3 regions of the Stackebrandtia sp. genome follow, and region 1 is predicted to be linked to each of the others. Evidence: riboswitches for the same ligand, from Rfam matches in the RefSeq annotation. Region 1 holds a riboswitch; each other region holds the start of a gene.
What was found. Region 1 has a riboswitch for cyclic di-AMP ahead of VE172_RS20935 (C40 family peptidase). Riboswitches for the same ligand answer to the same signal wherever they lie in the genome.
Positions count from the first base shown of each region.

Region 2: linked by a shared signal. The riboswitch ahead of VE172_RS07065 (C40 family peptidase) and the one ahead of VE172_RS20935 (C40 family peptidase) in region 1 are both predicted to bind cyclic di-AMP.
Region 3: linked by a shared signal. The riboswitch ahead of VE172_RS04530 (coiled-coil domain-containing protein) and the one ahead of VE172_RS20935 (C40 family peptidase) in region 1 are both predicted to bind cyclic di-AMP.

Region 1 covers NZ_DASQPW010000272.1:3,090-13,427, reverse strand. Annotated here, with positions in the region: gene VE172_RS20955 (ABC transporter ATP-binding protein) at 1-482, opposite strand, end outside; gene VE172_RS20950 (TetR/AcrR family transcriptional regulator) at 559-1,248, shown strand; gene VE172_RS20945 (peptide chain release factor 3) at 1,200-2,786, opposite strand; gene VE172_RS20940 (hypothetical protein) at 2,906-4,273, shown strand; gene VE172_RS20935 (C40 family peptidase) at 4,340-5,257, opposite strand; cyclic di-AMP (ydaO/yuaA leader) riboswitch at 5,268-5,410, opposite strand; gene VE172_RS20930 (NAD(P)H-dependent oxidoreductase) at 5,565-6,377, opposite strand; gene VE172_RS20925 (GlxA family transcriptional regulator) at 6,500-7,489, shown strand; gene VE172_RS20920 (hypothetical protein) at 7,505-7,942, opposite strand; gene VE172_RS20915 (serine hydrolase domain-containing protein) at 8,118-9,542, shown strand; gene VE172_RS20910 (NAD(P)-dependent oxidoreductase) at 9,532-10,167, opposite strand; gene VE172_RS20905 (MarR family winged helix-turn-helix transcriptional regulator) at 10,237-10,338, shown strand, end outside.
Region 2 covers NZ_DASQPW010000094.1:41-10,378, forward strand. Annotated here, with positions in the region: partial or broken gene VE172_RS07045 (class I SAM-dependent methyltransferase) at 1-905, shown strand, start outside; gene VE172_RS07050 (hypothetical protein) at 886-1,818, opposite strand; gene VE172_RS07055 (heavy-metal-associated domain-containing protein) at 1,819-2,034, opposite strand; gene VE172_RS07060 (metal-sensitive transcriptional regulator) at 2,058-2,345, opposite strand; cyclic di-AMP (ydaO/yuaA leader) riboswitch at 2,558-2,728, shown strand; gene VE172_RS07065 (C40 family peptidase) at 2,742-3,692, shown strand; gene VE172_RS07070 (C40 family peptidase) at 3,812-4,798, shown strand; gene VE172_RS07075 (beta-N-acetylhexosaminidase) at 5,404-7,047, opposite strand; gene VE172_RS07080 (M91 family zinc metallopeptidase) at 7,422-9,551, opposite strand; gene VE172_RS07085 (hypothetical protein) at 9,555-9,884, opposite strand; gene VE172_RS07090 (ABC-F family ATP-binding cassette domain-containing protein) at 9,973-10,338, opposite strand, start outside.
Region 3 covers NZ_DASQPW010000062.1:4,527-14,864, reverse strand. Annotated here, with positions in the region: partial or broken gene VE172_RS04535 (hypothetical protein) at 1-44, opposite strand, end outside; gene VE172_RS04530 (coiled-coil domain-containing protein) at 63-1,034, opposite strand; cyclic di-AMP (ydaO/yuaA leader) riboswitch at 1,053-1,203, opposite strand; gene VE172_RS04525 (MFS transporter) at 1,334-2,554, opposite strand; gene VE172_RS04520 (MarR family winged helix-turn-helix transcriptional regulator) at 2,561-2,980, opposite strand; gene VE172_RS04515 (CBM96 family carbohydrate-binding protein) at 3,069-4,682, opposite strand; gene VE172_RS04510 (Wzz/FepE/Etk N-terminal domain-containing protein) at 4,861-6,609, shown strand; gene VE172_RS04505 (O-antigen ligase family protein) at 7,196-8,494, shown strand; gene VE172_RS04500 (hypothetical protein) at 8,491-9,714, shown strand; gene VE172_RS04495 (sulfotransferase domain-containing protein) at 9,711-10,338, shown strand, end outside.

The DNA.
Region 1 (10,338 bases):
TTCACCGCCATGATGAGGCCGCCGACGCCCATCAGGGGCGCGCTCAACAGCAGCGTCAGCAGCATGAACAGCAGGGTCTGGATCTGTTGGACGTCGTTGGTGACGCGGGTGATCAGGGTCGGCGCCCCCAGGCCGTTGACCTCGCGGGAGCTGAGGTTTTGCACCTGGGTGAAGACGTCGCCGCGCAGGTCCCGTCCGAGGGACATGGAAACCTTGGCGCCCAGGTAGACCGCCGAGGCGGCGCAGATCACCTGCAGCAGCGTGACGCCGAGCATGACGGAGCCGCGCGACAGGATGTAGCCAGTGTTGCCCGTGGCGATGCCGTTGTTGACGATGTTGGCGTTCAGCGTCGGCAGGAACAGCATGGCGAGGGTCTGCACCAGCTGCAGGACCGTGATCACCACGATCGTCGCGCGGTACGGGCGCAGCCTTCCGCGCAGCACGGCCCGCAGGCTGCCATTGGGTATGGGTGGGTGGGACATGGGTGAACCGTAGCAGCGAATTACACCGGGTGCAAATTTATATCTAGACGACTTGTACACCTGGTAGACTTTGATCATGGAAGAACGGAAGGGCCTGCGCGAACACAAGAAGGACCAGACGCGCAAGCGGCTGTCCGACATCGCGCTGGACATGTTCGAGGAACGCGGATTCGACAACGTCTCGGTCGCCGAGATCGCCGAGGCGGCCGAGGTCTCCAAGAAGACGGTGTTCAACTACTTCCCCACCAAGGAGGACATCGTCGTGGGCCGCGGCGCCCACATGCTGTCCGAGCCCGCACGGCTGGTGCGCGAACGACCCGTCGGCACCACCCCGCTCCAGGTGGTCCACGAGCACATGATCGACCTGATCAAGCGGCACCACCCGATGACCGGGTTGACCAATCACCCGATCATGAAACGGGTGCGCAAACTCATCACCGAAAACCCCTCATTGGCCCTGCGGAGCATGCGCCACCGCGAGCACGCCAAGCACCTGCTGGCCGAGGCGCTCGTCGACGAGGGCGCCGAGGAGTTCACCGCGCGCTTCCTGGCCAACACGATCATGGAGGCGACCCACACCGTGTTCGTGGAGAACTTCCGCCAGATGTTCTGCGAGGGCGTGACCTTCGACGTCGACGCCATGGAGAAGCGGTCCCTGGCCAAGGTGCATCAGGCTTTCTCCTGGCTGGAGGACGGCATGGGACATCTGATGCGGCGTCAGGAACCCGCGTCCGCCAGCAGCGGCTCCAAGGTGGCGTGCGGCTGATCATTTTGGACGGTCTGGACGCGCCAACGGTTCGGGAAGCCCACCAGTAGCGCGCCGTCGCGCTGGCGGGTGAACACCTCGACCCCCGGGGCGCCGCGCAGCATCGGGACGCTGTCGGCGTCGGTGCGCCGCGCCAGCGAGTACGGCAGGTTGTCGATCGTGACGGGGACGTTGAACTCGCCGCGCAGCCGCGCGGCGGCCACCTCGAACTGCATCGGGCCCACGGCCGCCAGCACGGGCGCGCCGTCGCCGCGCTGCTCGGAGATCAGCACCTGCACCACGCCCTCGGCGTCCAGCTGCGCGATGCCGCGGCGGAAGCGCTTGGCCTTGGAGGTGTCGTCGCAGCGCACCTGCGCGAAGTGCTCGGGCGCATACGACGGCAACGGCGGGTACACCACCTTGTTGTCCACAAAGAGCGAATCGCCGATGCCGAGGTTGGTGGCGTTGACCAGACCGATGACGTCGCCGGGGAAGGCCTCGTCGATGGTGTCGCGGGCGGCGCCGAACATCGACTGCGCGTACTTGGTCGTGAATGGACGGCCCGACTCGGCGTGGGTGACGACCATGCCGCGCTCGAACCTCCCCGAACACACCCGCAGGAACGCGACCTGATCGCGGTGCGCGGGGTTCATGTTGGCCTGGATCTTGAACACGAAACCCGAAAACGCCGAGTCGAGCTCGCGCGGGTGGTCGCCGGTGTCGACGCGCGGCTCGGGGGCGGGGGCGTGATCGATCAGGACGTCCAACAGTTGGCGGACACCGAAGTTGGCCACGGCCGCTCCAAAGAGGACGGGCGTGGTGACCGCGTCCAGGAACAGCTTCTGGTCGTGGGTGGCCTCGGAGGCGTCCAGCAGCTCGACCTCCTCGCGGGCGCGGGAATAGTCGGCGCCGTAACGCTTGGCGGCCTCGTCGTCGGACACGACCTCCTCGATCGCCTGGCGCGTACCGCCCGGCGTCCGTTCGAAGTGGACCATCGTGGCGTCGCGGCGGTCGATGACCCCGTGAAACTCCCCCGCCACGCCCACCGGCCACGTCAGCGGCGTCGGCTTGATGTCGATGCGGGACTCGATCTCGTCCAACAACTCCAGCGGGTCCATGCCCGGGCGGTCCCACTTGTTGATGAACGTGATGACGGGGATGCGGCGGTGGCGGCACACCTCGAACAGCTTCAGCGTCTGGGGTTCCAGGCCCTTGGCGGCGTCCAGCAGCATGACCGCGCAGTCCACGGCCGTCAGCACGCGGTAGGTGTCCTCGGAGAAGTCGGCGTGGCCCGGGGTGTCGAGCAGGTTCACCACGCAGTCGCGGTAGGCGAACTGCAGCACCGCCGAGGTGATGGAGATGCCGCGCTGCTGCTCCATGGCCATCCAGTCGCTGACCACGCCCTTGCGGCCGCCCTTGCCGTGGACGGCGCCCGCCTCGCCGATCACCTGAGCGTGCAGCGCCAGGGCCTCGGTGATGGTCGACTTACCCGCGTCGGGGTGAGAGATGACGGCGAAGGTGCGCCGTCTGCGGGCCTCCGCCACGGTGTTGCTGGACATGGGCTCCCCTGAATTTAACCTGAACTCAAACCACGCAACCCTAGCCCAGCGGCGACGCCGACATTAAGGAAGTGTGACGGGATGCCTCCTTCCGGCGCCGGACGGCTTAGCGTTCGGGGGTGCGTTTCGTCTTGGGCCCCGCGCGTCGGGGCGACCTGATCGCCGCGGGGGTCGGCGTGGTGCTGGTCGCGGCGGCGGCCGTGGTGGGTGTCGCCGTCAACGGCGACGACGTGCTGCACGTCAACTGGCCGCCGCTGTCGGCGGTGTGGGAGCCGCACGCCGACATCGGGACGCCGCTAGCGCTGGTGGTGGGCGCCTCGGTGGTGGCGTACGGCCCGAGCCTCGCGCGGCGATTGCCGTGGCGGGCGGTGCTGGTGGCCGCGTGGGTGGCGTCCATGGCCTGGATCTGGTCGTTGGCGCTTGTGGACGGATGGAAGGGGGTGGCGGGGCAGCTGGAGACCAAGAACGAGTATCTGCGGGCGGTCGACAGGTTCGCGGACATCCCGAAAGCGTTGCGGGGCTTCACCTCCCACATCCTCATCGACTCGCCGGGGCACTGGCCCGCGCACGTGGCGGGGCACCCGCCCGGGGCGACGTTGACGTTCGTCGCGTTGGACCGCATCGGTTTGGGCGGCGGCACGTGGGCGGCGGCATGGTGCATCACCGTGGGGGCCAGCGCGGCGGCGGCCGTCCTGATCGCGGTGTCGCGTGTGGCCGATGAGTCGCTGGCGCGGCGGGCGGCGCCGTTCGCGGTGTTGGTTCCCGCGGCGGTGTGGACGGGGGTGTCGGCCGACGGATACTTCGCGGGCGTCGCGGCGTGGACGGTCGCGATGGCGGCGTTGGCGGCCAAGGGTTCCCGGTACTGGGCGCTCGGCTGCGGGCTGCTGTACGGTCTACTGTGCTACCTGTCGTACGGTCTGACGTTGTTCGGGCCGATTGCGGTGGTGGCGTTCATCCTCGCCCGCCTCGGCGACGGCGCCTCGGCCTCGAAGCCCACCTCCGCCCTGGTCGCGGGGGGCTGGGCCGTTCTGGGGGCGCTGGTGGTTCCCGCCGCGTTCACGGTGGCGGGCTTTTGGTGGTGGGAGGGTTATCAGACGCTGGTGCCGCGCTACTACCAGGGATACGGCGGCGACCGTCCCCAATGGTACTTCGTGTGGGCCAACCTGGCGTGCACGGTGATCATCGTGGGTCTGGCCACTGTGGCGGGTCTGCGACGGGCGGCCCCGGCGGTGCGGCGGCTGCGTCATCCGTCGCGGGCGTCGAGCGGGGATCGCCTGGCGTGGTTGGTGTTGGCGGCGCTGGCGGCGCTGCTGCTGGCCGACCTGTCGGGCATGAGCAAGGCCGAGACCGAACGGATCTGGTTGCCTTTCGCGGTGTTCCTGTTGCCCGCCACGGCATTGCTGCCCGCACGGGGTGCGCGTTGGTGGCTGGGCGCACAGGCGGTGGTCGCGTTGGCGGTCAACCATCTGCTGGTGACGAGCTGGTAGGGCAGGGGGCGGGCGCGCCACACGCGCGCCCGCCCCCTGCCGGAAATAGAACCCACGGGGCTGGCCTCAGGGACGGCCGAAACCCTCGGGCGGCATCATGTCCACGGGGGAAATCTTCACCACGTCGCCCTCGGTGGGGGCGTGGATCACCTTGCCGCCACCGATGTAGATGCCGACGTGCTCGCCGCCGTTGTAGAAGATGAGGTCGCCCGGCCGCAACTGGTCGCGCGAGATCGACTGGGTCTCGTCGGCCTGGTCGAAGCTGCCGTGGTTGAGCGACACACCCGCCTGCTGCCAGGCCATCATCGTCAGGCCCGAGCAGTCCCAGGAGTCGGGGCCTGAGGCTCCGAACACGTAGGGCTCGCCGAGCTGGGCCTTGGCGAAGGCCACCGCGGTGGCGCCGCCGCCCGAGCCCGCGCCCGCCACGGCCTCGCCGCTGCCGCTGCCCCCGGCGGAGGCGGCCTCCAGCTTCTTGGCCAGCTTGTCGCGCTTGGCGGTCAGGTCGGAGACCTTGTGCTTGGCGTCGGCGATCTTGTCGTCGAGTGAGTCGACGCGATCGGCGGTGGCGTCGCGCAGCGCCTCGGTGTGGCTGCGGTCGGCGGCGGCGGTCCTGGAGTAGTCGACCAGGTCGCTGAGCTTGTCGAACGCGGCGTCCTTGTCGTCCATGGCGGCCGACACGTCGGTGATGGAGGCGTCGGTGTCGTCCAGGACCTTGTTCGCCGCGGCGACCCGATGCTGGGCGTCGCCGCGCTCGTGCTTGAGGTGGGACAGGGTGGACTTGGCGTCCTTCAGGTGCGCCTTGGCCGACTTGAGCTGCTGCTCCAGACCGGGGTCGGCGTGCGAGGCGGCGGGGAACGCCAGGATCGTGGCGACCGCCGCGCAGGCGACGCCGCTCAGGGCGGCCGACTTGGCGAATACGCCGCGTCGGGACTTTCGGTGGGGATGGTTGTGCCCGTCCTGGCAGGACGGCATGGTTTTAGGCACGAACGGGTGGCCTTTCTTCCACAATCCGCCTACCGGGTTAGCTGACGGGTTCGGGCGGGAAGATCGCCCTACCTCCAAGGGGATTCGGAGGATTCACCCCAAAAGGGACCTGGGTCCCCGGTTCACCAAGCGGTGATTCGGCGGCTCCCGCGCGGGTGGTGTCCGGGGGTGGACACACGGGGTGCCCGGCGGGCCCGGGTGAATCTACGTGGGGTTTTACCGGGTGCCAACGGTTGCGTGGAAAGTCCCACAGCCCATAGCGGGCACTCCTACCCTCACGCCACAGCCGTTTCGGGTGACGGTGTCGCTACTCTTGTTTCGGCGCAACGGAATCACGGTGAGTGACGGGGCGATCCGTCCGATGGATTTCGAATCCATACTGGCTGGTCGCGATGTCGTGACGCAACGTCAGATCGGCGTCGTAATCGCCGCCCTCCTGGTGACGGTAGGCGATCGCCGGGTCACCGTCCAGATTCTCCAGACGCTCCCGCAACCGCTTGACGTGCAGCGCATACTCGGTATCGCCGAACCGCGCGGTTCCGTCCACAACGAAGGGTTCCAGCGCGGCGATGCCCGAGTACCACAGGATGCCGTGATGCAGCGGAAACAGCAGGTCATCGATGTCGCCGTGGATGCCGCGCGGCCCCATGCTGGCGGCGCGGGCGCCGAAGGTGGTGATGACCATCGCGCGCTTGCCGTACAGGGTGTTGTCTCCGTAGCGGCGCTGCCGTCCCGTTTCGGGGTTGGCCACGCCGAAGGCGAAGCCCTGGGTGAACACCCGATCGAACCATCCCTTGAGGATCGCGGGCATGCCGAACCACCACAGCGGGAACTGCACGACCAGGGCGTCGGCCCACTCGACCTTCTCCTGCTCGGCGCGGATGTCGGCGCTCAGGGTGCCCGTGGCGTGGGCGCGCTCCTGGGCTTCGCCGACGACGAGCCGCTCGTCGGTGTGGGCGGTGAAGTCGTCGGGTGAGACCACGGGGTTCCACGCCATGGCGTGCAGGTCGGACTGGCGGACGTCGTGGCCCAGCTCCCGCAGGGTCGCGATGCCCTCGTCGCGGAGCGAGCCGTTGAGGGAGCGCGGCTCGGGGTGGGCGTAGATCCACAGCACCTTCATGGCGTGGGCCTTTCGTGGTTGGTCGCTGGTTCGTCGTCCGCTTGTCGTCGTCAGCTCGAGCATGCGCGGGTTCGGCGCCACAAACCATTGGCTCGATAGACAACATGTGAAAGAATCGGGCCATGACTGGTTTCAGTGACACGGGGCGCCACCGCGTCGCCGTGGCCGTGCGCCCCGAGCTGCTGCCCCTGGAGCTGGGCATCGTTCACCAGATCTTCGGCGACGCGGAATCGCCCGATGGCCAACCGTTGTACGAGGTGCTGACCTGCACGCCCGAGCCCGGTCTCGTCACCACCAAGAACGAGTTCAGCATCAACGTCGCCCACGGGCTCGACATCATGGCCGACGCCGACACGGTGGTGGTCACCGCCGCCTACGAGGACGAGGAGTCGTTCGCCCGCAACGCCACCCTGGCCAAGGCCCTGGCGGCGCTGCCCAGCCGCGTCCGCGTCGCCTCGATCTGCACGGGCGCGTTCGTGCTGGCCCAGGCGGGACTGCTCGACGGCCTGCGCGTCACCACCCACTGGAAGGCCGCCGACGAGCTGCGACGGCACTATCCACGGATCGACGTCGACCCCGACGTGCTCTATGTGGACAACGGCAGGATCCTGAGCTCGGCGGGCGAGGCCGCGGGCATCGACCTGTGCCTTCACATGGTGCGCAAGGACTTCGGCACCGCCGTCGCCAACGACATCGCGCGCCGCACCGTGGTTCCCCCGCACCGCGACGGCGGCCAGGCGCAGTTCATCGCCCGCCCCGTCCCCGAACCCCGCTCCGCCTCCACGGCCAAGGCCCGCGCCTGGGCGCTGTCCCAACTGCACCGCCCCGTGACCCTGCGAGAGCTGGCGGCGAGGGAATCCATGAGCACCCGCAACTTCACGCGGCGCTTTCGCGAGGAGGTCGGCATGTCGCCCCAGCAGTGGCTCACCCAGCAGCGGGTGGAACGCGCGCGGCAGCTGTTGGAGACCACCGACCTGTCGATCGACAGGGTCGCCATCGACGCGGGCTTCGGGACGGGCACCTCGCTGCGGCAGCATTTGCATGCGGCCCTTGGGGTCTCGCCACGGGCGTACCGCAACACGTTCCGCGGACAGGAGGCGCTGGCGGGCTGAGGCGTCCCCGCCTGGCTAACTCGGCTCGGTCGCGGGAATCCCCTCGCCGCGTTCCAGGCGCGCCCTCAGGTCCGCGATGAGGCGCTGGGCGTCGTCGTCGCTGGCGACCACGAAGCGGCGGATCTTGAACTCGGGGGGTCGGCGAATCGCGAAGGTGCGGTCGTCGGTGTCGACGCCCGCACCGCTGTCGGAGCCCAGTCGGTACGCCACCACCTTGCGCCCGACCAGCAGCAGGAACGGCGCGAACAGCACCGACAGCAGCCACGACACCAACAGCACGAGAATCATCGGGATCGCGAACGCCAGTACCACCAGCCCGATGAAGAACGCCTCAGACAATAGCAGCCCGAACCCCATCAACAGGACGGAGGGGATGGTGCCGAAGCGCGTGACCCAGGGCAGGACGCGGCGGCCGACGCGCCACTTCGTGCCGTCGGGGGCATGGACCTTCACGATGGGCTCCTGGAGGGGTGGGGGCGAAACACAGATGATCACACGGGGCGCACACGCGCGCGCACAGGCGGCGCACAACCCGACGAAAGTCGGGGACCGACGGCTTTCCTTTGCCAGATGGCGCCGGGGTTTCGCTTGCTTAGCGTTGCCGTCCTCGACCGAGGAGAGGACGGACATGAGACGGATTCTGGTGGCGTTGGCGGCGGCGGGCCTGGTGCTGGCGCCTGGCATCGCCAACGCGGCACCGACGGCGAAGGTCGACGCCCGATCGATCGACGCATTGGTGAACCGCTTTCTCGACGACTCGGGCGTGCCTGGCGCGACCGTCGTGGTCACCAAGGCGGACAAGGTGATCCGCGCGCACGGGTACGGCGTGGACTCCAACGGCGACCGACTGAGCGCGTCGACAGGGATGCCCATCGCGTCGGTGAGCAAGTCGTTCACCGCCACGGCGGTGTCGCACCTGGTCGACGACGGCAAGGTGGACCTCGACAAGCCCGTGCGCGAGTACGTCCACGAGTTCTCCATGGACGACCCGCGGGCGAAGCGCATCACCGTGCGGCAGTTGCTGAACCAGACCTCGGGCATGGCCGACGGCGGGTTCGCCGAGAAGGAGGAGGAGCAGCCGTCCACGTTGCACGGTGCCGTGACGCGGCTGGCGGATGCGGGCCTGGTGGCGGCGCCGGGAAAGTCCTGGAACTACCACAATCCGAACTTCCAGGTGGCGGCGCGACTGGTCGAGGAGGTGAGCGGCAAGCCGTTCGGCGCCTACCTGCGCGACGAGATCTTCGGCCCACTGGGGATGAATGACACGCGCGCGGTGAACCTCACGGACAACGCCCAAGTCCCCAAGGGATTCGCCTCCGCGTACGGCTATCGCTCCATCGCCGAGCCCCACCGCTTCGTCGGCGGCTCCGACGGCATCGTCACCACCGCCTCCGACATGGGCAAGTGGTTGCGCGCCAACGCCACGGGCGACACCGACGTGCTCACCAAGACCGACCTCACCAGGCTGCACACCACTTCGAAGACCAACCCGCGCTACGGCCTGGGCTGGGAGGTCGACCGCGACCACGGCCACACCGTCGCGTCGCACAGCGGAGTCTGGTTCTCCTACACCGCAAGGCAAACCATCGACACCGACACGGGCTGGGGAGTCGCGGTGATGGCCAACGCTGGCATGTCGCTGTCCTTCGACGCGCCCTACGAGCTGTCGCAGGGTCTGCTGGCGCTCACCCGAGGCGAGCAGCCCGCGCCCAACACCTCGGCCCAGTCCACCAGCGACCTGGTGGTGGGCGCGCTGACGATCCTCACCGTCGCTTGGGGAGTGTGGCGGCTGGCGCGGGTGCGCCGCTGGGTGGAGCGCCGCACACATCGTCCGCTGTGGAGGAACGCGCTGGCGCTGACGCGTTCGCTGTTCCCCGTGCTGATCCTGGCGTTGTATCCCGAGATCGGCAAGCTGATCGCGGGCGGCCGCACGGCGACCTGGCTGGAATACCTCTACACCTGGTTCTCGGTGGTCGGTTGGCTGTTGGTCGCCGCGCTGTTCGGCCTGGCGATCACCGCGACCCGCGCGATTCGCCTGCGGCTCAGTCGCTGACGCCCACGGCGTGGCCGACGGTGGTGGGGTCGCCGAGGGTGTCCAGCATGGCCCGCGCCACGTCGGCCCGCGCGATGCTGAAGCCCGCGGGCCCCGCCTCGATGAGGAGTCGGTACGTCCCCTTGCCCGGCTTGTCGGTCAGGCGGGACGGGCGTACCGACGTCCAGTCCAGCCCGCTGTCGGCCAGGATCGTCTCCATCCGCGCCAGATCGGCGTAGGCGTCCTTGAGTATGGCGCCCAACGGTTTCGACGCCAGCCGTATCCACGCCGGCTGGCCCGCGCCGTCGCGGTTCAGCGGTCCCGCCGACACCACCACGACCCGCCGCACCCCCGCCGCCTTCATCGCGCTGGCCACCGCCGCGGCCGAGGTGGAGGCGGGCCGCAGCGGATCGACGCGCCCCGCGGCCCCCATCGCCGACAGCACGGCGTCGGCGCCGTCCACGGCACCCGCGATGGACTCGGCGTCCAATGCGTTGCCGCGCATGACATGCAGGCGCTCGTGCGGCGGCGTCTCGAGCTTCGCGGGATCGCGCACCACGGCGGTCACCTCGTGCCCGTCCCCCAGGCCGAGCCGCACCAGTTGCCGCCCGATACCCCCGCTGGCACCCACGATGGTCAGCCTCATGATCGCTCCTCTCTCAACAGTTGCCATTTGACAATAGTTGAATTTTCGCAAGTTTGCTAGGATGCGAGCGTGACACCCGACGAGCTCGCCGCCATCAGCAAGGTCCCCCTCATCTCGGCGTTCTTCAGGCGGGCCCACGACGACATGCCCGACGCCCTGCGCGAGATCTTC
Region 2 (10,338 bases), on a different contig from region 1:
ACGCGATCCTCGCCGAGCCCTACGGCAACTGGCGGGTGGAGACGGTGTACTCCACGCTCCAGCTGCGGATCACCAAGCGCGGCAAGGCCCAGGTGCATCGCGAGGGCACGGCGCGGGCCCAGGACCTGGCCCACGACCGCACTGCCCCGCACCTGATCGCGCCCGACGACCCGCTGTTCGGCGCGCTGGGCGCCGGCGCGGCCAAGCGCCGCCAGGTGGACGCCTTCCTGCGGGCGGCGCGGCCGCTGCTGGGCGACGCCGCGGGCGTGCGGCACGTCGCGGATCTGGGCTGCGGCAACGCCTACCTCACCTTCGCGATGTACCGGTACCTGGCGATGAGCGGCGCGGACGTCCGCGTCACCGGGGTGGACGTGCGCCCCGATCAGCGCGAACGCAACACCGCGCTGGCCAAGCAGCTGGGCTGGGAGGACCGGGTCCGCTTCGTCGCGGGCACCATCGACGAGGCCCCGCTGGACGAGGTGGACGTCGTGCTGGCGCTGCACGCCTGCGACACCGCCACCGACGACGCGTTGGCCCGCGGGGTCGCCTTGGGCGCCAAGCACATCCTGGCCGCGCCCTGCTGCCACCACGACATCGCGGCCCAGCTGCGCGGTTCCCAGGCCCCGGCACCGTACGGCGGGCTGGTCGCCGACGGGATCCTGAGGGAGCGCTTCGCCGACGTCCTGACCGACACCCTGCGGGCGATGTTGTTGCGGCTCAATGGCTACCGGGTGGACGTCATCGAGTTCATCGACTCGGCGCACACCCCGCGCAACACGCTGCTCCGCGCCACCCGCACCGGCGCTTCGCCCGACGAGGCGGCGCGGCGGGAGTACCGGGACCTGGTGGAGCAGTGGAAGATCCGCCCGCGGCTGGAGGAGCTGCTCACCTCACCGCGACGGTGAACTGGACGTCGCTCACCTTTCCGTCCACCTTGACGTCGATGAACAGCCGATACGTCCCTGGAGACGGAACGGTGGCCCAGAAGCGGATCGCGCCGTCGTCCAGTGCCGTGTCGGGGTGGACGTGGGCATAGCCCAGATCGTTCTGCCGCAACATCACCAGGTGCCCATAGGCGCCCAGGTAGTGCTGGATCTCGGCGGGCTTGCCGTGCGCGGTGACCGTCAACAGCAGCGGCTCGGACACGCCGATCTTGGGCTTGAACTCCATGCTCGCCTTGAGGCCGTCGACGGAGTCGTTGGTGGACGGTTTGGGCAGCGACCTCGGTTCGTACTCTCCGGGAACGGTGACGTCGGTTCCCAACGCGAGACCGACGGGTCCCTTGGACGTCTTCACCGCGAAGTCCGCGATGACCCGCCACGTCCCGGGGGCGTCAAAGCGGATGTCAATGCTCCACCTGCCCGTCTTGGCATCCAGCTTCGGGTGAATGTGTTGAAAACCGGTCATGTCGCGGCGCACCACGAACAGGTGCAGCAGCTTGGTGTGCACCCGCGTGAACTTCGTGACCGGCTTTCCCTCGGCGTCGATGATGCTGAAGGTCCAGGGGCGCGGCTTCGGGCTGGCGGAGACCTTGGTGCGGCCGGGAACCAGGGTGTACCCCGATTCCGACAGCGACTGGCCCCCGACCCCGGGCGTTCCGGCGCCGCCCATGCCCGGCATCGAGCCCATGCCGTGGATGTGGCCGTCGGGCGCCACCGAGGGCGGGCCGGTGGTGCCGGAGGCCGACGGGTTCGCGGTGTCCTTGATGGGCGCCGAGAGCCGGCCGACCCCCACGCCGACCAGAAGCGCCGCCACCACGGCGCCGACGATGATCGGCGCGTAGCGATGCAGCGCTTCGGGGAGCTTCGGAAGCCTCACTCAGTCGACGGTACCGGCCAACGCGTAGCCCGCCTCGTCCACGGCGGCACCGACGGTGTCGGATTCCAGCGCCTCGCGGGACGTCACCGTCACCGCGCCGGCCGCCAGGTCGACGTCGACGGCGGTCACGCCGTCGATTTCGGACAGTTCGCCCTTGACCGCGTTGACGCAGTGCTCGCAGGTCATTCCGGTGACTTTGTAGGTCCGGGTGGTCACGATCTTTCCTCCATTTGCGACTGTTATGAGCGAACCAGCCGGGCGATCGCCTCGGACGCCTCCTTCACCTTCTCGGCGGCCTCGTCACCGCCCTTGGCGGTCGCCTCGGCGACACAGTGGCCCAGATGTCCCTCCAGCAGGTTGAGCGCCACCGCCTGCAGCGCCTTGTTGGCCGCCGAAATCTGGGTCAATATGTCGATGCAGTAGGTGTCCTCGTCGACCATGCGTTGGATACCGCGTACCTGCCCCTCGACGCGGCGAAGCCGCTTGAGTAGCGCGTCACGGTCCGTGGAATACCAGTACTCGGTCATGAAAACCTCCGTCGCTCACTATACCCCCTGGGGGTAAAAACCGCCACCGTTGACATCGTTGCGTAAACCGCCGACACCGCAGTGTTGTTTCGGGGAAAAATCTTGCCGCGCAGGGCAAATAACAGCCTCCCAGACCTTGCTGATCCTCGCCGCGCCCCTCTAGTCTTGGGGGCTGTCATGTCCGGACCCCCGTTCGCCATTCCAGGCGGCACCGGAAGACACCGCCGAGTCGCCGCGCGAGCGGCGAGCCGGGGACCCAGGTTCCCCGGGGTGAATCCGACGGTCCGCTGTGGAAAACGGCGGGTCGATGGTAGGGCGATCGAGATGTGCTTCTTCCCGCCCGAACCCGTCAGCTAACCCGGTAGGCGGTTGAAGGAAGAAGGAGCACGACTGCCGGTGAACAAGCGTTTCGCCTTCATCGCCGCGGCAGCCGCCACATTGCTGTTCGTGACGGTCCCCGCGTCCGCCCCCGCCTCCGCCGATCCCTCCTCGCTGTCCGAGGTCAAGAAGGAACTGAAGGACAAGGGCAACGACCTGGAGAAGATCACCGAGAAGTACAACGGTGCCAAGGCAGACCTCAAGGCCACCGAGAAGAAGATCAGCAAGATCAAGAAGGACCTCCCGAAGCTCGAGAAGGAGGCCGGCAAGGCCAAGGACCTGCTGGGCGACATCGCCTACGAGTCCTACACCTCCGGCAACCACCTCACCGCCACCGGCAGCGCCCTGGCCGACTCCCCCGAGGAGGCCCTCAAGCGCATCTCCGTGTTGGGCGCCATCAACGCGGCCCAGGCCGCCGATGTCGCGGACGAGATCGGCGCGGTGAAGGACCTCAAGGAGAAGCGCAAGAGCCTTGAGGAGCTGAAGGACGACCAGAAACACACCAAGTCCGACATCAGCAAGAAGCGCGGCAAGATCCAGGCCGAGGTGGACCACCTCCAGGACCTGCGCGACCAGTACGGCATCGGCAGCGGCTCCGGCGGCACGGCTCCGCCGCCGTCCGGGCACGCCAAGGCCGTGGTCGCCTACGCCGAGAACCAGATCGGCGAGCCGTACAGCTACGGCGCCGCCGGTCCGGGCTCCTGGGACTGTTCGGGTCTGACCATGATGTCCTGGCGGCAGGCCGGCGTTTCCCTGTCGCACCAGGCCTCGGCGCAGCGCAACGAGACCGCCAGCGTCTCGCGCAGCGAGCTGGCGCCCGGCGACCTGGTGTTCTACTACGGCGACATTCACCACGTGGCGTTGTACGTCGGTGAGGGCAAGGTCGTCCACGCGCCGCAGGAGGGCGAAAACGTCCAGGTGGCGAACATGGACGACATGCCGATCAACAGTTACGGGCGTCCGTCCTAGCCGCTTCCCCCTACCGGAACCGAATCCGGCCGCTGACTCCCCGGGGGCGTGGTGGTACGCTCACTAGCTGCTGACCCCTGCATGTGTCACCACCCCCGGGGACCCACAGGAGCACGGTCATGTCGACCGTTTCCCAATTTCATCGCCGTACGGTGGCGTCGCTGCTCGTCGCCGGCCTCATCGGCGCGGCCATGACGCTGCTGGACGCGGGCACCGCCTCCGCCCAGCCGTCCATGAAGGAACTCGAATCTCGAGTCCACAAGGCATCCTCGCAGCTCGAGGCCATCGTCGAGGACTACGACGACACCGTCGACAAGCTGCATCACCTCAAGAAGCGGCACGCCGCCGACCGCGAGACCATCACGCCGCTGCGCGATCGCGTGCGGGAGTCCGAACGCCAGGTCGGCGACCTGTCGGCCTCCCTGTACGAGAGCGGGCCGTGGGTGACGGTGACGCCGTTCGTGGGCGCCACGCCCGACGACCTCGCCGATCGGATGTCGACCCTGGACTATCTGGCCGCCGACCGCGAGACCAAGGTGTCGCGGCTGACCGAGGCGACCAGGCTGCTGGACACCGAGTCGGCGAAGATCAAGGACCTGTCGAGCGAGCGCGCCCGGCTGGAGTCCCGCAAGCACAAGAAGGAAGCCGCGATCCGCGCCGACCAGGCGTCCCTGCGCCGGCTGCGCGACAACGCCATGGGACAGGGCTATCAGGACACGCCCGGGCTGAAGGCTCCCCCGGTCCCCGGCGGCAGCGCCGGTGCCGCCGCCACGGCGGTGAGCTACGCCAACGGCGCGCTGGGTGCCCCGTACCAATGGGGAGGCACCGGCAACCCGGGCTACGACTGCTCCGGGCTGACCAGCGCGGCCTGGGGTGCGGCGGGGGTGAGCCTGCCGCACAGCGCCTCGGCGCAGTACGCCACGATCGCCCACGTGAGCCGCGGCGAGCTCCAGCCCGGGGACCTGGTGTTCTATTACTCCGACATCCACCATGTCGGGATGTACGTCGGCGACGGCAAGATCATTCACGCCCCGAACGAGGGGCAGACGGTGCGGGTGGCGACCATCGATCAGGGACCGATCGTCGGTTACGGGCGCCCGGGCTGAGCGTCGGTAACGACCGGATCCCCGATTCGCGAAACACGAGTGTCCGAAGTCACCTACGGTGAAAATCGACAGATCACCACGCGTGATTCGCGAGGATCCAGGGGGAACACATGAGGGTCACCTCACGCACCATTGCGGGACTGTTGATCGCCAGCGGCGTGGGTATCGCGGCACTGGGGCTCACATCGACCGCGGCGCAGGCCGAACCGGCGGCACCGTCCGTGCCGTCGGTGCCCGACGTGCCATCCGTACCGGGCGTACCTTCGGTGCCGGGGGCGCCGTCGCTGCCCAACTGCCCGACACCGCCGTCCGACACGTCTCCGCCGCCGGCGGACACTGGCGGGGCGCCGGCGGACACTGGCGGGGCGCCGGCGGACGCCGGCGGTACCGGCGACGCCAAACACGCCAAGGACCCGACGACGCCGTCAACCGAATGCCCGTTGCCTTCGGTGCCTGGCGCGCCGTCGGTTCCGTCCGTACCGTCGGTGCCCGGCGTACCGTCGGTGCCGAGCGTCCCGGGCGCGCCGTCGCTGCCGTCCGTCCCTTAGTTCCGCGACCGTGGCCGGGTGCCCCCTCCAGGGGTTCCCGGCCACTTTGGTGCCCGGCTACCGGCCGGGGAGGTCGCGGGTCTCGTCCGCGGCCGACGGCCGGAAGTCGAAGCGGGCCCGCGCGCCGGTGCCGCCACGCTGCCAAGGGTGGGGGCCGCCGAGCGGGCGGTAGTTGACGCTCAGGGCGTCCAGCCGGGCCAGGTGGGTCGCCACGCGGTCGGCCACCGGGTGTTCCTCGCGCTGGGCGCGCAGGGACCAGGCCAGATCCGCCACCGCCGCCAGCCGCGGGAACGCGGCGTACTCCACATCGGAGGGTTCGGGGAGGTATTCGCTCCACAGCGCCGCCTGGACGCCCAGCACCGCGGCGTCGTCGGCGGTGTCGGGCACCGGCTCGAAGGCCGCGACCTTCTCCAGCGGCGTGTTCATGAAGATGTGCAGCGGCTCGTCGGGCGAGGTCGACGGGTAGTAGTTGAGGTACACCGCGTCGTGGGGCATCACGATGACGCGGTGTCCCTTCTCGATGGCCTTGGCGGCGATCGAGAAGTCCCGCCACACCGCGATCACCGCGTCGGGCGGGGCGCCGCCGTCCAGCACCTCGTCCCAGCCGATGATCTTCCTTCCCTTGGCGCCCAGGTGTTCGGCGAACTCGCGGGTGAACCAGGACTGGATGTGGTCGACGCTGTCCAGGCCCAGCTCGGCGGCCCTGGCGCGGGCGGCGGCGCTGTCGCGCCATTCGGTGCGCGGCACCTCGTCGCCTCCGATGTGGATGTGCTCGGAGGGGAAGATGTCGCAGACGGTGTCGAAGACGTCGGCGGCGAAGCGCAGCGCCGCGTCGGTGGGCGCCAGCACCTCGGGGAAGACCCCGAAGGTGGTGGCCACCGGCTGGGACTCGCCGGTGTTGCCGAGCTCGGGGTAGCCGGCCAGCACCGAGCGGACGTGGCCGGGCAGGTCGATCTCCGGGACGATCGTGATGTTGCGGGCGGCGGCGTAGGCGACCATTTCGCGCAGGTCGGCGGCGGTGTAGTAGCCGCCGTGCGGGGTGCCGTCGTATCCCTTGGTGTCACGGGCGTGGCCGGTGATGGTCTCGTCGCGCCAGGAGCCGATCTCGGTGAGCCGGGGCCAGCCGGGTACCTCCAGGCGCCAGCCCTGGTCGTCGGTGAGGTGCAGGTGGATGACGTTGAGGCGATGCAGCGCGGCCAGGTCGATCATCCGCAGCAGGAAGGGCTTGGGCATGAAGTGGCGGGCCACGTCGAGCATCAGCCCCCGCCAGGCGAAGCGCGGTTCGTCGTCGACGGAGACACTGGGGACGGTGACCGGCCCGGCGTCGATCGGCGCGGCGCGCAGGGTGTCGGCGGGCAGCAGCTGGCGCAGGGTCTGGACGCCGTTGAGCAGCCCGGCCGGATGCCCGGCCACGACGCGGATGCCGTAGACGTCGGTGGACAGCCGGTAGGATTCGGCGGCGACGGTGCCCGGCTCGGGCCGCTCCCCCGCCAGATCCAGGCTGATCACGGTGCGTCCCGCCGGGGTGTCGGGGACCACGGCCAGCCGCAGGCCGGTGCCCGCGTGCAGGTATCCGTGCAGCAGCCACGCGGCGTCCACCGCCTCGCCGCGGGCGACGATCACGGCGCGGGCGTCGAGCTGAAACGGCGGCCCGGCGTGTTCGGTGACGGACTTCGGCTGGGGTATCAGTTGCACGACCATCGGCGGGCACCTCGCAGGACTCGAGACGGAAGAGGAGTTCAGACACCGTACGGCACCGCGCCGGACTAAGGAAACATCCGAATGGATTTTGTTCAGAATCCGAAATGTTCCCCGCGGCCCGGCGGTGCCCGGGGTGTGAACGGCCCCAACAAGAATGTGGCCCGCCTCGGCGGCACGGGGGGACGGCCGAGGCGGGCGGCGCCGGTCGGCTCACGGAGGGCCGAACGGCGCGTGGGTCCGCGGCGCTGCACGGGAAGGACAGGCGCGGACCTACACCATGGTGTTAATCAACGTTAACGCGATCGTCCATATCGCGTCTATAAGGAGACCGCTTGCCTCTCAAGGGGTTCGTGATCTTCGACGCGGCGGCGACCCTACCCGCGGGTGGGCTGGTGGGCGGAGCCGTAGACCAGGCGGGCGTCGCGGCCCTGCTCCTGGCGCATGCCGTTCTCGGTCAGTTCGATGCGGTGATCGGGGTCGATGCGCGGCGCGGTGTCGGGATTGTGGTCGACGTCGATCGGCAGTCCCGCCGCCTGGCGTTCGATGGTGGGCGTCGCCGTGTAGTACCCGTCGTCGCGATGGTTGTCGGTGTCGTCGTGGTAGATCGAGTCGGGGTGGTCGCGGTCGACGTACAGCGTTTCGTCCACATTGTTGTGAGTGAAGTCGTAGGTGTGGGCCATCTCGTGGAACAGCACGGACGACGGCGTGCTTTCGGAGTCCAATCGAAACGCCGGGTTGTAGCGAATCAGGGGCTTGTCCCGGGGAAGAGCATATCCATTGTGGTCGTTCTTCAGCTCCTCGATGCGGGGATCGGTGTGCGTGTGGGCCATCTCGTCCAGCATCTGCTGTCCCCGGGGCGAGGCGGCCATCATGTCGAGGTCGGCCTGCACCCGCGTCTTGAAGTCGTCGCCGCCCTTGACGTCGTAGGCGTGGTTGTTGGGGCTGATGTCGACGCGCACCGACCTGGCGTCGGCGACGTTGTCGTCGGGCTGCGTGTACGCGGTGTTGTCGCCGTCGCCGCCGATCGCGGCGTCGCGGCCCTGGCCGCCGTAGAGCACGTCGTCGCCGCCGTCGCCGTACAGCCTGTCGTCGCCCCCGCCGCCCGACAGCGCGTCGTCCCCGCCGCCGCCGCTGATGGCGTCGACGCCCTGGCCGCCCTCGCCGTAGTCCTTGCCGTCGCCGCCGTACATCTCGTCGTTGCCGTTGAGGCCGTAGAGGGTGTCGTTGGCCTGTCCGCCGTACAGCTTGTCGTCGCCGTTCTGGCCGTCGGCGTAGTCCTCGCCGTCGCCTCCGTACACGGTGTCGTTGCCGTCGCCGCCGTAGATCTCCTGGCTGCCGCTGCCGCCGACGATGGTGTCGTCACCGCCGCCGCTGTGCACCTCGTCCCAGTGCTTCCCGGGGTATGCGGGATCGTTCTCGGTGGGTCCGGTGTAGATCCGATCGGTGCCGCCGCCGGTGGTGACCCGGTCGTCCCCGGTGGAGGTGGAGACGGTGTTGTCGCCGTCCTTCGCGTTCACCGTGTCGCGGTCGTAGCCCGTGTAGACGGTGTCGTTGCCGCCCTTGGTGTTGACGACGTCGTTGCCCGAGCCCGTGGAGATCGTGTGGTCGCCGTCGGAGGCGTCGACCGTGTCGTTGCCGTCGCCGGTGATCACCGTGTGGCCCGTGCCGTTACCGTCCACTGTGACCTTGTCGTCGCCGTCCCCGCCGAGCACCGTGACGGGGAGGTCCCCCTTGGCCTTCACCGAGATGGTGTCGTTGCCCTGTCCACCCCGGACGAACACCCGCTCGTTGGGCAGGAAGCTGTTCTCGCGCCCGTTGACCATGACGACGGTGTGGCCGTCGCCGTCGGTCCTGACCTCGACCTTGTCGTCGCCCGCACCCGAGTAGACGACGACGATGCCGTCGGCGAGCTGCAGGGTTCCCGCCTTGCCCTCGGGCACCGCGGCGAGCCGCGGGATGCCGTTGGTCAGGCCCGTCCAGGCCTCGGCGGTCCTGCCGAGGCTCGCGGCGTGCTCGGCCAGGGCGGCGTCGAGGTCGGAGCGGATCGTGCGCGCCTCGGCCACCGCGGCGAAGACCTTGGCCTTCTGGTCGTCGTCGGTGGGCAGGAACGTCACGATGTCGTCGCCGGCGGAACTCGGCACGGCGGCGGTGATCCTGCCGAACCCCTCGAACAACCGCACCCCCGAGGAGTTCACCACGTAGGCGACGGCGTCCATGATGGAGGCCGCGTCCGCGGCGTGGGAACCCGCCGCGATCATGCTCAGCGACAGCGACTTCTGATGCGGCTCATAGGAAGTGCGGGTCGCACCCTGCCAGCCCGCGTTGTACACCTTGGACGCGGAGCCGTTGAGCGCCTCGCCGATGTCGGTGGTGTCCTTGTCCAGGTACCGCCACATGTTCGCGGCCTCGGTCAGCTTGGCGGGGTCGGCGTCCAGGCGCCACAGCTTGGCGGGAACCCGGATGGGCGTGGCCGACGCGCCGCCGATGTCGTCATTGCGGGTCATCGATCACACCGCCCCGGCGTCGCGCACGTTGGCGGCGTTGGCCTCGTCCTGCTGCCTGAACGCGAAGGCCATGCCCAGCACCTTGTCGGCGTCGGACTCCACGACATCGGCCATCCCCTCCATGGCCAGGCCGCAGGCGTCGATCAGCCTGTCGTACGCATTGCCCAGTGATTCGGCGCCCGGCGAGTTGCCGAAGGCGGTCGGCGGGACGACGATCACCAGGCGGGCACCGGTGACGGTGTCGCGCAGGTCGGAACCGTGCTCGACGCACTCGGTGGCGAGGGTGGCCAGGGCCACGGGATCGGCGTCGAGGACGCCCGGGGGGTGGGACACGAGGAACTCCAAGGGGGCGGGGAGCGGAGGAAGACTTCGCGACCAACCTTGGCGCGCCCACCTTGTCAGAACCTTGCCGCGCGCGGCGTCACCTCACGTCCCACACCGGTTCGTCGGTCTCGGTGACCTCGCCGTCGCCCCCGAACAGGACGAAGCGGTCGAAGCCGCGGGTGAACCAGCGGTCGTGCGTCACCGCCAGGACCGTGCCCTCGAAGGACTTCAGCCCCTCCTCCAGGGCCTCGGCGCTGGCCAGGTCCAGGTTGTCGGTGGGCTCGTCCAGCAGCAGGCAGGTGGCGCCCGACAGCTCCAAGAGCAGCACCATGAACCGCGCCTGCTGGCCCCCCGACAGGGTGCCGAAGGTCTGCTCCGAGGAGTCGGTGAGCTCGTAGCGCTTCAGCGCGTTCATGGCGGCCGATCGGTCCAGGGAGGGACGGTTGTCGTCGGCCTCCCACAG
Region 3 (10,338 bases), on a different contig from region 1:
ACTGCCATAAGCACCGTCAAGCGGCGTCCGATGGGGGTAGTCACGCACGAGTCTTTCTGGAGTCAGTTGACCGATATATGGACGTGGTTCGTATGGTCCTGCGACGGATTGCCGGTGTGGCCGCTGGAATAGTCCGCCCAGCCGGTTGATGCCATCCAGATTCGGTTGTACCAAATCACGTAATAGATCTCCAGGGCGGACGCGTTGTTCACCGCCCAACCCGCCAGATTGTTGCCGTACTCCTTGTCGCCCCCGCTGGCCACGCCGCCGAAACCGCCGGTGGACACCGAGAAGTCGCAGGCGCGGCCCAAGCCGTGCTCGCCCTGGCTGCTGCTCTCCTGCCGCCAACACTTGGTGTAGCGGGTATACCCGGCCTTCCGCACCTCGTTGTAGGCGTGCAGCATCCGGGGGGTGACGCAACCGCCGGTGCCGGTCGGATCGTTTTCGGAGCAGCCCGATCCGCCGCCGGGGAAGGGGGAGGCGGCCCCGCCGCTGCCGGAGCTCGGCCCGCCGTTGGCCTTGTCGACGGCGGCCTGCGCCCTCTCCTTGGCCTTCTTCTTCTTGGCGGCGGCCTTCTTGGCGGCGTCGATCTGGTCGGCCAGCGAGTCCTTCGCGGCGTCCAGGTCCTCGGCGGCGGCCTTCAACTTGTTGAGGCCGCCGGCGCTCTGCTCGCCCAGGTAGTTGACCGTCGACAGGCTGTCGATGGCGGTGTCGGGGGAGCCGGCGCTCAGCACCGCGGTGGCGGTGGACAGCCCGCCGCTCATGTACATCGCCTCGGCGAAGTCGCCGATGTCGTCGGACAGCTTGTCGATCTGCTTCTTGTCCCGGGCGATGTCGGCGCGCAGCCGCTTCTGGCGCTTGTTGGCGGCCTCGACCTTCTTCTTGGCCTTGACGTAGTCCTTGTTGGCCGCTTCGAGCTTCTTGTTCAGTTTGACCTTTTCGTCGTCGGCGTATGCCGGCGACGAGGTCACCGGGCCGACGAGCAGGCCGAGGGCGGCGATAATCGCCAACACCAGCGGCAATCGGGTGGCCATTCGCTTCACGTAAGTGCGCTTTCGTCTCGTCCGCCTACCGAGTTAGCTGTCGGGTTCGGGCTGCGAGACTGCCCTACCGCGCGTGGCGCGGATTCACCCCGGTCCTCGCGGGGGCGCGAGGCGGTGGGTCCCCGGCTCATCCCGGAGGATGACTCGGCGGTGGGCCGCCGTTGCCTGCGCCGGGTGCGGCGGCAATCGGGCGGCGGCCCCAGGCCACCCTAGCGGGTCGCTTCCAGCGGGACAAGGCGGCGATCACGAATCGGCAACAATACTGCCCGTGTCGGTTACAGCACGCGCTCTTACGCGGCAACGGTTTCGGCGTCGTGGTAGTCGTGATCGACGTCCACTTCGTCCAAGGTGGACAGGTGGGAGCGCCGCACCGCCAGCACCACGATGCCCGCCACACAGCAGGCCGCACCCAGCAGGTACGGCACGACCGGGTCGATGTCCTCTCCCAGCTTGCTGGCGATGTACGGGGCCAGGGCGGCGCCCGCCCAGCGCACGAAGTTGTAGCCCGCCGAGGCCACGGGGCGCGGCGCGTCGGACACCTCCATGGCGGCCTCGGTGAACACGGTGTTGTTGACGCCGATGGCGAAGCCGGTCAGCACGGTGAAGGTGACGACGCCGGCGGTGCCCGACAGACCGATGCCGGTCAGGCAGATCACCAGCAGGCCCAAAGCGACGTACATCGTGTTGACCGAGCCTATGCGGCGTTGCAGCTGCGGAGCGATGAACACGGAGCTGACGGCCACGGCCACGCCCCAGCCGAAGAAGACCGCGCCGATGCCGTAGGCGCTCATGCCCAGGACGAACGGGGTGTACGACAGGACGGTGAAGAACGCGAAGTTGTAGAACACCGCGGCGATGGCCGTTGTGGACAGTCCGCCGTGGGCCAGGGCGCGCAGCGGGTCGGTGAGGCGGGTCTTGACCCGCGAGGTGGTCTCGCCGCGCAACAGCGTGGCGATCAGGATGAATCCGATGGCCATCAGGGCGGCGGTGCCGAAGAAGGGGAAGCGCCAGTGCCAGTCCCCCAGCAGCGCCCCGACCAGCGGCCCCATCGAGATGCCGAGACCGAGGGCGGCCTCGTACAGCAGGATGGCGGCCTCGGCCCCGCCGGAGGCGGCGCCGACGATGACGGCCAGCGCCGTGGCCACGAAGATCGCGTTGCCCAGTCCCCATCCGGCCCGGAAACCGACCAGTTCGGCGACGCTGTCGGAGGTTCCCGACAGCGACGCGAACACCACCACGATGCCCAGTCCGATCAGGAGGGTCTTCTTGCCGCCGATCCGGCTGGAGACGAATCCGGTGATGAGCATGGCCACGGCGGTGACGGCGAAGTAGCTGGTGAACAGCAGCGACACCTGGCTGGGCGATGCCTTCAGGCCCTTGGCGATGGACGGCAGGATCGGGTCGACCAGGCCGATGCCCATGAAGGCCACGACGGCGGCGAAGGCGGTGGCCCACACGGCGGCGGGCTGACGCAGGATGCCGCCGGAGGCGTTTTGGGGGTGGGAGGACATGTGAGGTCAGGCTCCTTTGCTCAATCGGGCGAGTGCCGGCAGGGCCGCGGCGATGGCGCGGCGTTCGGAGGCGGTGAGGGTGGACAGCCGCTCGGCGAGGTAGTCGATGCGCACGGCCCGTCCGGCCCGCAGGGCTTCGCGCCCGCGTTCGGTGATGGCCACGGTGACCACGCGGGCGTCGTCGTCGCCGCGGCCGCGTTCGACCAGTCCGTCGCGTTCCAGGCGGTTGACCTGCGCGGTCATGGTGGGCAGTCGGACGCCGTGTTCGTGCGCCAGTTCGCTCATGCGGCGCGAGTTCTCCGCGAGCGAGCCCAGCACGGCCAGGCGGGGCGTCGAGATGTCGGCGTCGGCCGAGACGCGGCGCAGCAGGAGAATGGCGTCGCGCAGGGTCTGGTTGACGTCGGCGGCGAGTTCTCGGGTGTCCACGGAGACTCCAGATAGTTAGTTAAACTAATTAGCTGAGCTAACTATATCGCCGACGCGGTCCGGGCACAAGGTCTACCGCGACACACCCCTACTTCGTCGCGCCCGGCACCGTGAGATTCACCGAGAACGGCCGCGAGTCGGCGAAGCGCCGGTAGGCGTCCAGACTGCCGGAGTTGATGTCCACCCGGGAATCCCGCCCCTCGGCGCTGGACGACTCGAAGTACACCAGCGCCTTCAGCCGCGGGAAGTGCGCCATCTGGGCCACCGCCCCGTTGAAGACGTCCGCCTGGTGCTGGGGGCTGCTGGACGAATACCAGACCCCCCACTCGGCGACCATCAACGGCTTGGACGGGAACTTCTCGGCCGCCCAGCGGTAGAAGCCCGGCCAGCTCTGGCCGTGGCTGCCGACCCGGTCCACCAGCTCGGCGAAGTCACCGTTGCCGTAGCCGGGATCGCTGTAGCCGTAGGTGTCCCAGGCGATCCAGTCGACCACGTCGTTACCGGGGTACAGCTGGTCGTGCCACGGCTCCTGGGTCCACTTGATGTAGGCCATGTAGACCATCACCGAGATCATGTGGGTCGCCCCGGCCGCGCGCAGCCGCTCGATGACGTGCCGATACATCGCCGCGTAGTCGGAGGCGGTGTAGCCGGAGTTCGGGTCCGGGTTGACGTTGTCCTCGGGTTCGTGGTGGACGGTGAAGAAGAACGGGCGGTCTCCGAAGTCGCGCGCGACGTGCGCGCCCACCTTGTCCAGGAAGGCGTCGATGGTCGGATCGCCCTTGGCGATCTCGGCCCAGCTGGCCCCGGTGGGCTTCCAGTTGACGAACAGGGCGCGCGGGTTCGTCGGGTCGCTGGCGGTCCGCGTCTCGTCGGCCGTGGGGAACAGCTCGGACTGTCCCCTGTGGTACGTGTGGAAGACGTCCTGTCTCCGCCCCGTCGCCTGCTCGAAGCGGGTGAGCGCGGTGGTCTTGGAGCCCGAGGCGTGCGCCCCGGGTGCCACGCCGAGCAGGGCGCCGCAGTCGGGGACCAGGTTCGGGCCGACCGCGCAGCCGGCCTTGTCCTCGTGGGACGCCTCGACGCCGTGCACCGCCGGCGAGGTGCCGGGGGACGGGGTGGTGGCGCCCGGCGCGGGCTCGTCGGCGAACAGGCTCGGCTGGTCCACCGTCGACTCGCGGGAGCGGAAGGACATGTAGTGGGCGGGCGCCGGGGTGGTGATCGCGAAGGACACCTCGCCCGCGGAGAACCGCATCGGGTCGAAACGCACCTCGGTGTCGCCGGCGCGCACGGGCTGCGTGTCCATCACCTTGCCCAGCTGGGGCGAATCGGCGGCGGTGAGCCGGGTTTCGTCCCACTGTGGATTGACCACGGTGATCTCCACCAGGTCGGAGTGCGTCACCTGCTCCACGGGCAGCCGCAGCCGCAGGGGCTGCTCCACCTCGGAGGCCGACAGGGAGAAGCGGACGTAGCCGACCTGCACGCCGGCGCTGCCGCCGCCCACCTGCAGGTTCGGCTGGCTTCCGTAGTTGGTGTCGGGGTTTGCCGAGGAGGTATAGGTGTCGGCGTCGGAGACGACCTGACTGGCTCTCGCGGGCATGCCCTCGAAGGCGCTACTCAGTCCGTCGAACGCGCCGAAGGAGTAACCGGCTCCGAAGCCCGCCACCGCCACGGCACCGACCGTCGACCACGCTGCCACTCGTTTCACCCGGGGTATATCCAGCATTTCCCGTCTCACCTCCTCTTTCATAGGATCACCATCCATGGACAAACGTGTATAGAACACGCCGATTTCCCCCACAAAATCCCCTGTGGCCAGCCCGTGACCTTTTGTCGCTGATCGTCGTTGTCCAAATAACGACCACTCAGAAAGGCCGCCGCGTACGGTGAACGCAGTCCCCTCGACCCAGTCCGCATCCCTTCGTGACTATTTGGACGTACTCCGCCGTCATCGCTGGCTGTTGCTGGTGTGCGTCGTGGCGGGCCTGGCCGCGGGCATCGGGTACGTGACGGTGGCGCCGCGCGAGTACGAATCGCAGGCGGCCGTGCAGGTGCAGCCGACGGGCGCCGAGGACTCCGAGATCTCGGGCCAGCGCTCCAACAAGTCGGAGATCAATCTCGACACCGAGGCGCAGCTGGTGACGTCCACCGCCGTGGCCAACATCGCCGCCGACAGCCTGAACCACGCCGACCCCGACGGGCTCGTGGCCCGGGTGCGCGCCACCGTGCCGCCCAACACCTCCATTCTCGACATCGCCTTCGTCGGCGACAACCCCGACGAGGCCCGCGACGGCGCCCGTGCCTTCGCCGCGGCGTACCTGAAGCACCGCGCCGACTCGGCGCGCTCCCGCCTCACCGAGCAGCTCAAGGCGGGCGAGGACGACCTGGCGCAGATGCAGTCGCAGCGCGCCGCCCTCACCGACAAGCTGAGCAAGCTGGACAAGACCGGCGGCGAATACGCCGACACCAAGAAGGACCGCAACGTCCTGGACAGCGAGATCGCCAACGCCTCGGCGCGCAACGGGCAGCTGCGCTCGGCGTCCGATTCGGTGGGCTCGGGCCGCGTGATCAGCGCGGCGCACCGGCCCTCGCGCCCCGTCTCCCCCGACCTGCCGACCGACATCGCGGCGGGCGGGCTGATCGGTGCGCTGCTCGGCCTGGCCGCCGCCACCGCCCGCCAGCGCTTCTCGGTGCGGGTGTGGCGCGCCAACGACCTGGCGCGGCGCTGCGGCGTCGAGGCCCTGATGAACCTGCCGCGCGGGGCCCAGCCGCGCGGCACCGACGTGTTCGCGGCCTTCGGTCCCGCGGGTCGGCTGTTCTCCAAGCTGCGCCACGAGGTGGCCGCGACCCTGGACGAGCCGCGCGGCGTGGTCGTCGTGGCGGGGGTGGCCCCGGGCTCGGGGTCCAGTGTGGTCGCGGCGAATCTGGCGGTGTCCATGGCGCGGGCGGGCGACAGCACGGTGGCGGTGGCGGCCCACGCGGGCGGCCCCATCACCCTGACGTCCCAGCTCGACGCGCCCGCCGTTCCCGGTCTGTCGGACGTTCTGGCCGAGCGGGTCGCGGTGGACGACGCCATGCACCGCGCGGCCCGCTACCCGCTGCTCAACGTGGTCGGCGCGGGCGGCTGCGCCAACGCGGCGGGCCCGTCGCGCGAGGCGATCGCGGGCGTCTACACGGCGCTGCGCGACAAGGCATCCTATGTGGTGGTGGACGCGGCGCCGATGTCGGTGTCCGCCGACGCCCAGCTGCTGGCCTCCGACGCCGACGCGGTCCTGCTCGTCGTCGAGTCGGGTCTCGACCGCGTCGCCGACGTTTCCGAAGCGGTGCAGGCGATGCGGCGCATCGACGCCCCGCTGGTGGGCGCCGTCGTGCTGCCCCCCGCGCCGCGCACCGCCGTCGAGCCGCTGTCCGTCCCCGACACCGAGGCCGAGGTGACCGACGAGCACCGCGAGCGCACCCGCGCCGTGCTCCCCCGCCAGGCCGACGAGCTGGCGCCCGACGACACCCCGACCGAGTCGCTGCCGATCGTCACCGACGACCTGACCATCACCGACGCCCCCCAACCCAAGACCGCCAACCAGCGCCCCAAGGCGGGCGCGGCAAAACGCGGGCGTCGAGTTGAGCCCGCGAAGTAGCACCGCGCCCGACGCGGCGGGCGCCGAGCGATCCCCTGGCGCCCAAGGAACATCGGTCGCGGGCGACGGGGCCTCCCCCGAAGCCTCGGCGTCCTCGGGCCAGGCGCTGAGCGCCGTCGGGGAGTCCGCTCCCCCACCCACCGACGCCACGCCCTCCCGCCCGTCCACGTCCACGTCCACGTCCACGTCCACGTCCACGTCCACAGGAGATTCATCCATCACCCTGGCGAACGGGCGGTCCCGAAGCGACAGGACACCCCGAGGACGGCGATCCACCACCCCGCGCGCAGACGCCACAAGCCCCGCCCCCAGCACCGCGTCCACCGAGGATCTCCCCACCACCCTGGCGAACGGGCGGTCCCGAAGCGACAGGGCACCCCGCGGGCGACGACCCGCCACCTCACGTGCGGAAGCCACAGGCCCCGCCGCTCGCTCCACGTCCACGGAGGACTCTCCCACCACGCTGGCGAACGGGCGGTCCCGAAGCAGCAGGACGCCCCGTGGTCCAGGGCTAGCCACGCCGAGCTCGACGAACTGGTCCCCCCGCCCGAGTTGGGCGGGGATTCCGTTGCGCGGGCCGGGGTCGGTGCTGACGTGGCTGCTGTTGTTCTTTCCACTGTGGTGGGCACTGGGCCTGGGCGGGGTCATCTTCTTCGTCGCCGCCGTCCCGATGGCGGTGTCCCTGTGGCGCAGGCGAAGTGTGGAGGTGCCGCCGGGGTTCGGCGTGTGGCTGGTGTTCTGCGGGATCGTCGTGGTCAGCCTGATCGGCATCGGGCTCCACCCCGAGGGGACCCTGGCGCCGCACTCCAGCGGCCTGATCCTCGGCGCGGGCTTTCGCATCGTCGGGTACGTGTCCGTCAGCGTCATCTGCCTGTACGCCGTGAATCTCACCGAGCGCGAGTTCTCGCGTCGAGCGCTGATCAACCTGTTCGCCGCCACCGCCGTCATCACCGTGGTCGGCGGCATCGTCGGGACCGTCGCGGGAACCTTCGAGTTCACGTCGCCGCTGGAGGCCCTGCTGCCCGCGAGCCTCGACCGCGACAACTTCGTTCAATCCCTTGTGCACCCGCAGGCCGCGCAGGTGATGAACTTCCTCGGCTACGACACCCCGCGCCCCGCCGCCCCGTGGGGTTACACGAATACGTGGGGCAACATGCTGGCGATCACCGCGCCCTGGCTGGCCGTGGCGGTGTTGAGCTTTCGGGTGGGTGCCAAGGCGAAGGTTTTCGCGTACGCCACGCTGGCGATCGCGCTGGTCCCCGCGATCTACTCCATGAACCGCGGCCTGTGGCTGAACCTCGCCGTGGCGGGCGTGCTCGCCGCCGTCCGCCTCGGGATCATCGGCCGCTGGTGGCCGCTGGTGGGCCTGGTGGCCGTCACCGCCGTGGCCCTGCTGGCCATCGCCGTGACGCCGCTGGGCCAGGTGGTGGCCGTGCGTGCCGCCAACGGCCACTCCGACGACGGCCGCACCTACGCCACCGTGCAGGCGATGTCCAAGCTGCCCTCCTCGCCCGTTCTCGGCTTCGGTTCGACGCGGCAGACGGCGGGCTCGGGGGATTCGATCGCGGTGGGCCCCACCGACAGCTGTCCCCGTTGCGGCGGAAGGACTCTGGGCGGCAACGGCCAGCTGTGGCAGGTGCTGTTCGCCCACGGGATCGCGGGCGGCGCGCTCTACGTGGGGTTCTTCGGGGTGATCTTGTGGCGTTTTCGCCGCGACCACTCCGCCATCGGGATCGTTGGTTCCATTGTGATGGTTATGTCACTGACGTCCATGTTCTATTACAACGCGCTGGTGGCGCCGCTCGTGGTGACCATGCTGTGTTACGCGCTGTTGTGGCGCAACGAACGGGACGCACGTTTGGGGGAAGCGGGGGGCGCGGCATGAGCTCGCGAATCAGCACCAGGGACGACAAGAAGCGGCGCGCGGTGTACCTGACCGAGATGTCGCGGTTGCTGTACGGGCCGGGGCCGGGCGGTGAACGCGCGACGACGGCGTACATCGCGATCCCGAACCTGCGCACCCCTAGGCTCCTGGTGCCCGGGTATTCGCGCAGGCTGGCCGCGGCCGCTCTGCGGCGCTACGCGCGCCCCGCCTCGCGGGCGGCGCGCCTGAAGCGGGACGCGGCGGTGGCCGCGCTGTGGTGTCGGCTGGATCGGTTCATGCTGCCCGACCGCGTGACCCTGGACGCCTCGGGCGACAACGTCGCGGGCTACCTGCGGCGCTCGCTCGGCCAGGAGGTCCACCTCAGCATCCACATCGGACCAGCGCGCGCGAACCGCAAGCCCGTGATCCAGATCCTGGACTCGGGCGCCGACACCGTCGGCTTCGCCAAGCTCGGCACCAACGAGCTGACCCGCCAGCTGGTGAGCGCCGAGACCGCGGCGCTGCGCACCCTGGAGGGGGTGCGACTGCTGCACGTGCGGGTGCCGCGGGTGCGGCATTCGGGCACCTGGGGCGAGCTTCAGGTGCTGGTGCAGGAGGCGCTGCCGGGCTGGCGGCGCCCGATGCCCGTTCAGAACTCGCGGCTGTACCGCGCCATGCGGGAGCTGTCGGGCTGCCTGGGGACGCAGGACGTCGCGCTCGCCGACAGCGACTACGCGTCCACGCTGGAGGCCCGCATGAAGGTGCTGGCCGACCGCGACTGCCCCGACTGCTCCACCCTGGTGGACGCGGGCGTGAAGCTGCTGGACCGCCACGGCGACCAGCGGCTGACGTTCGGGTCCTGGCACGGCGACTGGGCGCCGTGGAACATGTCGATGCTCCCCGAGGGCCTGATGCTGTGGGACTTCGAGCGGTTCGCCACGGGCGTGCCGCAGGGTTTCGACGCGCTGCACTACACGCTGCAACGCGACATCGTCACCCGCGAGATCGACCCCACCACCGCCGTCTTGACCCTGTTGTCCGAGGCTCCGCGTCTGCTGGAGCCCTTCGAGGTGCGGCCGTCGGCCGCCAGGGCCACCGCGCTTTTGTACCTTGTGGACCTTGCCGCCCGCTATCTCACCGACCGTCAGGCCGAGGCGGGCGCGGCGCTGGGGGCTCTGGGGCGCTGGTTGCTGCCCACATTGCTGCGGCACGTCGCCGCCGAAGGAGTGGTACTTCAATGATCACGCTGCGATCCGATCGGATTCCCGCGCAGGTGAAGCGGATTATCCACAAGGGTTCCCACACCCTGGGGAAACTCACCGCCTCGTCCCGCCTGCTGCCCGGCTTCCTGCTGTGCGGCGGCCAACGCTGCGGCACCACCTCGCTGTACCGCGCGCTGTCGGCGCACCCCGCGATCCTGAAACCCATCCTGCACAAGGGAATCCACTACTTCGACACGGGCTACGGCAACGGCCTGTCCTGGTACCGCGCCCACTTCCCCACCAAGTCCACCGCGATGCGGATCAGCGAGCACACGGGCATGGCCGCCCAGGCGTTCGAGTCCAGTCCATACTATTTGTACCATCCGCTGGCGGCGGAGCGCTTCGCCCGCGATCTGCCCGGGGTGAAGCTGATCGTCCTGGTGCGCGATCCCGTGGAGCGGGCCCGTTCCCAGCACGCCCACGAGGTGGCGCGCGGCTACGAGAGCATCGCCGACTTCGCCGAGGCGCTGGACGCCGAACGGTCGCGTTTGGACGGCGAGACCGACCGTCTGCACTGGGACCCGCGCTTCTACAGCTTCAGCCACCAGCACCATGCCTACCGCCTGCGCGGCCAGTACACCGACCACCTGGACCGCATCTCCC